Regions from separate parts of the Micromonospora sp. AKA38 genome, predicted to be linked through region 2. Evidence: riboswitches for the same ligand, from Rfam matches in the RefSeq annotation. Region 2 holds a riboswitch; the other holds the start of a gene.
The links. A riboswitch is a leader RNA that binds a small molecule or an ion and turns the genes downstream of it on or off. The one in region 2 is predicted to bind thiamine pyrophosphate.
Positions count from the first base shown of each region.

Region 1: linked by a shared signal. The riboswitch ahead of thiE (thiamine phosphate synthase) and the one ahead of TPA0908_RS11130 (ECF transporter S component) in region 2 are both predicted to bind thiamine pyrophosphate.

Region 1 is NZ_BNEI01000003.1:1,227,638-1,231,032, forward strand. It holds gene TPA0908_RS14170 (thiazole synthase) at 1-194, opposite strand, end outside; gene thiS (sulfur carrier protein ThiS) at 200-400, opposite strand; gene thiO (glycine oxidase ThiO) at 391-1,521, opposite strand; gene thiE (thiamine phosphate synthase) at 1,515-2,141, opposite strand; TPP riboswitch at 2,136-2,247, opposite strand; gene TPA0908_RS14190 (DUF559 domain-containing protein) at 2,366-3,262, shown strand; gene TPA0908_RS14195 (aldo/keto reductase) at 3,352-3,395, opposite strand, start outside.
Region 2 is NZ_BNEI01000003.1:581,510-584,904, forward strand. It holds gene TPA0908_RS11120 (SIS domain-containing protein) at 1-500, opposite strand, end outside; gene TPA0908_RS11125 (alpha/beta fold hydrolase) at 497-1,333, opposite strand; TPP riboswitch at 1,410-1,516, shown strand; gene TPA0908_RS11130 (ECF transporter S component) at 1,589-2,179, shown strand; gene TPA0908_RS11135 (ABC transporter ATP-binding protein) at 2,275-3,395, shown strand, end outside.

The DNA.
Region 1 (3,395 bases), 650 kb from region 2:
ACCCCGCACCGCTCCAGCAGGTCGAGCAGCCCGCCCGCGCCACCCGGCGTGGTGTCGACCCGACGCAGCGCCAGCGTCACCACCTCCGTGCCGGACGCCCGGACCGCCGCCTCCAGCACGTCCAGGCTGGCCGCGCCGCCGGTGCCGAGCACCAGCCGGGAGCCGAGCGGCACGCCGCCGATCTCCAGGGACATCCCGGTCACCCGCCCTGCGCGGCGCTGAGCACCTCGACGCAGTCGCCGTCGCGCAGCACGCTCGCCGGCCAACCGCCGCGCGGCACCACCTCGCCGTTGACCGCGACCGCGAGGCCGCGCTGCTGACCGGTCACCGCGCGGACCACCTCGGCGAGCGTGACGCCGTCGTGCAGCGTCCGCCCCGTGCCGTTGACGATCAGTTCCACAGGCGCTCCTTCGAAAACCGTGCCGGGCTGAAGGGGGCGAGCGCCGGATCCGGCTCGCCGTTGACGATCAGTTCGGTGACCAGGTCGGCGGTGACCGGGGTGAGCACGATGCCGTGCCGGTGGTGCCCGGTGGCGGCGAGCACGCCGGGCCGGCCGGGCAGCGCCCCGATCACCGGCGCGTTGTCCGGCGTGCCCGGGCGCAGCCCGGCGACGGCCTCCACCAGCGCGTACTCGGTCAGCTCGGGGACCAGCTCGGCGGCGGCGCGGAGCAGCAGCAGCACACCGCCGGCGGTCACCTCGACGTCCGCGCGTTCCTCCACGGTGGCGCCGACCACCACCTCGCCGCCGGCCCGGGGCACCAGGTAGACCGGCTCGCCGTCGGCGTACCCCCGGATCACGTGCCGGAAGCCCGGCGGACCGCCGGCGGGCGCGCGGAGCCGCAGCACCTGACCCTTCACCGGCCGGATCGGCAGCCCGGTCAGCGCCGCCGCGCCGCAGCCGGCCGCGACCACGGTGACCCGCGCGTCCACCTCGGACAGCGTGCCGACCCGCGTCGGCCGGAACGTCACGCCGGCCCGCTCCGCCGCGACCCGCAGCGCGGCGACCAGGCGGCGCGGGTCGACCTGGTGGTCGCCGGGCGCGACCGCGCCGCCGCGCACCCGGGTGGCCAGCGCCGGCTCGCGGTCGCGCAGCGCCGACGGGCGCAGCGGCGTGATCGGCAACCCCAGACCCTGCTGGTACGACCACAGCCGCCCCGCCTCGGCCAGGTCGTCGGCGGTGAGCCCGACCACCAGCGTGCCCTCGGTGCGGTGGCCCAGGTCGACGCCGCTCGCCTCGGCCAGCTCGGCGGCGAACGCCGGCCACCGGGCCGCGGACCCGACGAGCAGCCCGGTCAGCTCCCGCTCACCGAAGTACGCCTCGGCGACCGGGGCGAGCATGCCGGCGGCGACCCGCGCCGCGCCCGACCCGGGGCGGTCGTCGTACACGCTCACCCGCAGCCCGCGCTGCGCGCACCGCCACGCGATCGCCAGCCCCACCGGCCCCGCCCCCACCACCCCCACCTCGGAAAGGACGGGCCCCCTGTTAACGCATTCGGTAGAGGAGGGGCCCCCGCTTAACACGTCAGCGCACCGAGCAGCTCGGCGGTGGCGTGCGCGGGGTCGGCCGCCTCGGACAGCGCGCCGACCACCGCCACCCCGTACGCCCCGGCCGCCCGCAACGCCGGCACCGCCGCGGCGGTCACCCCGCCGATGGCGATCACCGGCACGGTCACCGCGTCGGTGACCGCGCGTACCCCGTCCGGGCCGATCGGCGCGGGCAGCCCCGGCTTCGTGGCGGTGGCATGGCAGGGGCCCACGCCCAGGTAGCTCGCTCCGGCGGCGACCGCGGACCGGGCCGTGCCCGGCTCCCGGGCGGTCGCGCCGAGCACCGCGTCGACGCCGAGCACCCGGCGGGCGGCGGCCACCGGCAGGTCGTCCGCCCCGACGTGGCCACCGGCCGCGCCCACCGCGAGCGCCACGTGCAACCGGTCGTTGACCAGGCAACACGTGCCGTACGGCCGGCACGCCTCGACCACCCGGCGGGCCAGCTCGTACGCCTCCCGGTCGGTGGCGTCGTCCGTCACGCGGACCTGCACGACGAGTTCGGCGCGGCCCACCGGCAGGGCGGCGCGCAGCACGCCGAGCGGATCCCGCCCCGGGCGGGTGTCGGTGATGAGATGCAGTCGTCCCAGGGACGGCACGGCAACGCTCCTCCCTGCGCCGGCATTACCCGGATCAGGTTCAACGGTCGGGGGCTGTCAGCCCCCCTCTCAGCCCGGTCCACACCGGGCTCCCGTGGGTCACTTGCGGCCTACCGTACGACGCCTCCCCGCCGTACGGAAGACCGGGTGAGTTTTTTCCCAGGACCGCACCACCCGGCGGACCGGGACGGCGGGTGACCGTCGAGTCACGGCACGCTGCCGGGATGTCGACTCACGCCCGCGTCCCGCGCGACCTGTCCGCGTGGCCGTTCCGAGCCAGCCGAGCGGTTGCCGACGGACGTTTCACCCGGCCGATGCTGCGCGGGCCGACGTGGGTCCGCCTGCTGCCCGACGTGTACGTGCACCGCGACGCATACCGCGCCGACGACCACCGGATGTGGTGCGACGCGGTCGGGTTGCGGCTGCCGCCGGACGCCGCGCTGGCCGGCCGCAGCGCCGCCCACCTGTTCGGCGCGGACCTGCTCGCCCGGAACGCCCCGGTGACCGCGCTGCTGCCGACGGCCGTTCGGCTGCGCCCGCATCCGCGGTTACGCGTGATCCGGTCGCCGTTACCGGAGCGGGACCGCATCCGGTTCGCCGGACTGCCGGTCACCACACCGCTGCGTACCGCATTCGACCTGGGCCGCGCCGGTCCCCGGGCGGAGGCGCTGGTCGCCGTGGACGCGCTGCTGCATCGGCGGGTGGTGGAACTGACCGCGTTGCGCGCCTACGCCGCGGAACACCCGGGCTGGCCGGGTGCACCGCTGCTACGCGAGGTGTTGGCGCTGGCCGAGCCGTTGAGCGAGTCCCCGATGGAGACGCGGCTGCGGCTGCTCCTCCTCGACGCCGGCCTCGGCCCGCTGACCGCCCAGCATGAGGTGCGCGCCGGCGGGCACTTCCTGGCCCGGGTGGACCTGGCCTGGCCGGCGCTGCGCCTCGCGGTCGAGTACGACGGCGACCACCACCGGCAACGGGCCCAGTTCCGGCGGGACGTGGCACGCCTCAACGCGCTCCGCGCGGCCGGCTGGATCGTGCTGAGGTTCACCGCCGACGACGTGCTGCGCCGCCCAACCGCCACCGTCGCCCTAGTCCGCCAGGCCCTCGCGGAACGCCGCCCGTGAGTGGAACGCCATGAACGTCAAATCCCCCCGGAGACAGCCATAGCGTTCCACTCACCGAGTTGCCCACCCAACGGGCGACGCGGGAGCCGTCAGAGGAGGGCGTCCAGGGCGTCGAGGTCCTCGTCGGTGGGCT
Region 2 (3,395 bases):
TCGGCGAAGTCGGCCAGCTTCCGCCCGGACGGGTGCCGCGAGGTCATCCGCGCCGAGTGCCGCGCCGAGGTGATCGCCACCAGCCCGTGCCCGCGCTGCTTCACGATCGACGCGAACTCGACCATCGCCCCGTTCACGCCCGAGTTGGAGGCGAGCACGAACACGTCCGGCGGCCGAACCGGGGCCAGCTCGTAGAGCCGGCGCGCCACCGCCGGCTCGCGTTCCAGCTTCGGACCGAGCACGTCGGCCGGCTCGCCGCCGTGCAGTACCAGGTCGCGCAGCGCGATGCGGTTGGTGGGCACCAGCCCGCCGGCGCGGCCGGCGATCTCCATGGCGAGCGCCTCGGAGTGCCCGGTGCCGAACGCGTGCACCACCCCGTCGGCACGGAGCGCCGCCACGATCAGATCGGCCGCCTCCGCCACGTTCCCCCGCTGCTCGGTGGCCACCTGCTGCATCGTCGACGTCACCGTCGCCAGGTACGCCTCGGCGCTCACCGTCATGCCTCCTCCGTCCCTCGGACCCGGGCCAGGACCGCCTCGGCCAGCGGGCCCGGGGCCTCGTCGGGGATCCAGTGGCTGACGCCGGCCAGGGTCACGAACCGGTAGTCGCCGGTGACGTGTCCCGCGCACGCCTCGGCGGCGGTCCGGCCGACCGCCACGTCCTTGTCGCTCCACACGTACGTGGTCGGCACCGCCACCGGGCCGACCGCCTTCATGTCCGACCCGCTCATCGCGCGGTACCAGTTCAGCGCCGCGGTGAGCGCTCCCGGCTCCCGCATCGGGTCGGCGTACCGGGCGACGGTGGCCGCGTCGCCGACGCCGCGCAGCATCCGGCGCAGCACGGCGCCGTGCAGCGCCAGCAGGACCTTCTCCGCCTTGCCCGGCATCCGGAACAGCGCCATGTAGGCGGACTTGGCCTTCTGCCGGGGATCGTTGGCGAGCGCGTGGCCCATCGCGGCCGGGTGCGGCACCGACACCGCGGTCAGCGTCCGCACCCGCTCCGGGTGCGCCGCCGCCAGGCCCCAGGCCACGATCGCGCCCCAGTCGTGGCCGACCACGTGTGCGGCGGTCACCCCGAGCGCGTCCAGCACGGCCGCCGCGTCGGCCACCAGCTCCGGAATCCGGTACGCCTCGACCGCCGCCGGCCGCGCGCCGGGCGAGTAGCCGCGCTGGTCGAGCGCGTACGTGCGCAGCCCGGCGGCGTGCAGCGCGGGCGTCACCGCGTCCCACTCGCCGGAGTGCTGCGGAAAGCCGTGCAGCAGCAGGACGGGGTCGCCGCCCTCGGGGCCGCCGGTGCGTACCTCGAACGTCAGATTTCGCGTCTCGACCCGCATGATCGCCAGCCTACCGACAGTCGCCCTGCTGGGCCCGGCCCCGACGTCGGTGCTAGCGTCTGCGACGAGACAACTTCACATCCGACAGGGGAGCGCACAGCGCTGAGAGTGCGGGCCGGTGCCCGCAGACCCTCGAACCTGATCTGGGTAATGCCAGCGCAGGGAGTTCGGTCGACCTCCAGCCGCGTCGACGTCCGGCATTCCGGGCGCGGCGTGCGTCTTCTCCTGGTTCCTCACCACGAACTGGGAGCCACCGTGAACCACACCGACAGCAACCGCTGGCGTACCGTCGACATCGTCGTCGCCTCGGTCATCGCCGTCGCCTTCGGCGTCGTCTTCTGGGCCTGGGGCCTGCTCTGGAGCGCCACCGACGCGGCGTTCGCGTTCTTTCCGCCGGCGCAGGCGGTGCTCTACGGCGTGTGGCTGATCCCGGCGGTGCTCGCCGGCCTGATCATCCGCAAGCCGGGCGCCGCGCTCTACTGCGAGACGGTGGCCGCGATCGTCTCCGCGCTGCTGGGCAGCCAGTGGGCGGGCATCGTGATCCTCCAGGGCCTGATGCAGGGCATCGGCGCGGAGTTGGCGTTCGCCGCGTTCCGCTACCGCTCGTTCAAGCTGCCGGTGGCGGTGCTGGCCGGCGCGCTGACCGGCCTGGGCGCGGCGATCTTCGACTTCGTCTACTGGAACAAGGCGTACGAGCTGACCTCCTACCGCATCCCGTACGCGCTCATCACGATCGTCAGCGCCACGGTCGTCGCCGGCCTCGGCGCCCACCTGCTGACCCGCGCCCTGGCCAACACCGGCGTCCTGGACCGTTTCCCCGCCGGCCGCGACCGCGCCCTGGTCTGACGGCGTCCGCCGTTGATCAAGGAGTTTGCGTCGGCGGCGGGCGGTTTCCCTGACGCGAACTTCTTGATCAACGAGGCTGGGGAGGGGGTGGCGCGGTGAGCGGGGTGGTTCTGCGGGGGTTCGGGTGGCGGCACGGGGGGCGGAAACGCTGGGCGGCGCGCGGGGTGGACCTGCGCGTCGAGAGCGGGGAGCGGGTGCTGCTGCTGGGGGCGTCGGGGGCCGGGAAGAGCACGCTGCTGGCGGCGCTGGCCGGGCTGCTGCCGGAGGACTCCGGCGAGCAGGAGGGGACCGTCGAGATCGACGGGCTGGACCCGCGCAAGGCCCGCGAACGCGTCGGTGTGCTGTTCCAGGACCCGGAGACCCAGCTCGTGATGGCCCGCTCCGGCGACGACGTCGCGTTCGGGCTGGAGAACCGCGGCGTGCCGGCCGGGGAGATCTGGCCCCGGGTCGACCACGCGTTGCGCCGGGTCGGCTTCCCCTACCACCGGGACCGCCCGACCGCCGCGCTCAGCGGCGGCGAGCAGCAGCGGCTGGCCCTCGCCGGGGCGCTCGCGCTGCGGCCGGGGCTGTTGCTGCTCGACGAGCCGACCGCCAACCTCGACCCGGCCGGCGCCGCGCTGGTCCGCCGCGCGGTCGCGGACGCGCTCGACCCGGACACCACGCTGATCCTGGTGGAGCACCGGGTCGCCGAGGCGCTGCCGCTCGTCAACCGCGTGGTGGTGCTGGAACCGGGTGGCGGCGTGCGCGCCGACGGGCCGCCCGGCGCGGTCTTCGCCGCGCACGGCGAGGCGCTCGCCGCCGCCGGGGTCTGGGTGCCCGGGCACACCGTGCCGCCGCGACACGCCACCGCGCCGGCCGGCGACGTGCTGCTCACCGCCGACCGGCTCGGCCTGCCGCCCCGGCTGGCCCCCACCGACCTCCGGGTACGCGCCGGCGAGGCGCTCGCCGTCCTCGGCCCGAACGGCGCCGGCAAGTCCACGCTGGCACTGCTCCTCGGCGGCCTGCTGCGCCCCGGCAGCGGCACGGTCACCGCGGCCACGGAGCTGGCCGGGCGGGACGCGCGCACTCCCCCGCACCGCTGGCGGGCGCCGGCGCTGGCCCGCCGGATCGGCTCGGTCTTCCAGGACCCGGAGCACCAGTTCGTCACCGGTACGGTCCGCGACGAACTGGCGCTCGGCCCGCGCCGGACCGGGCAGTCCGAGGCGGCGGTCACCGC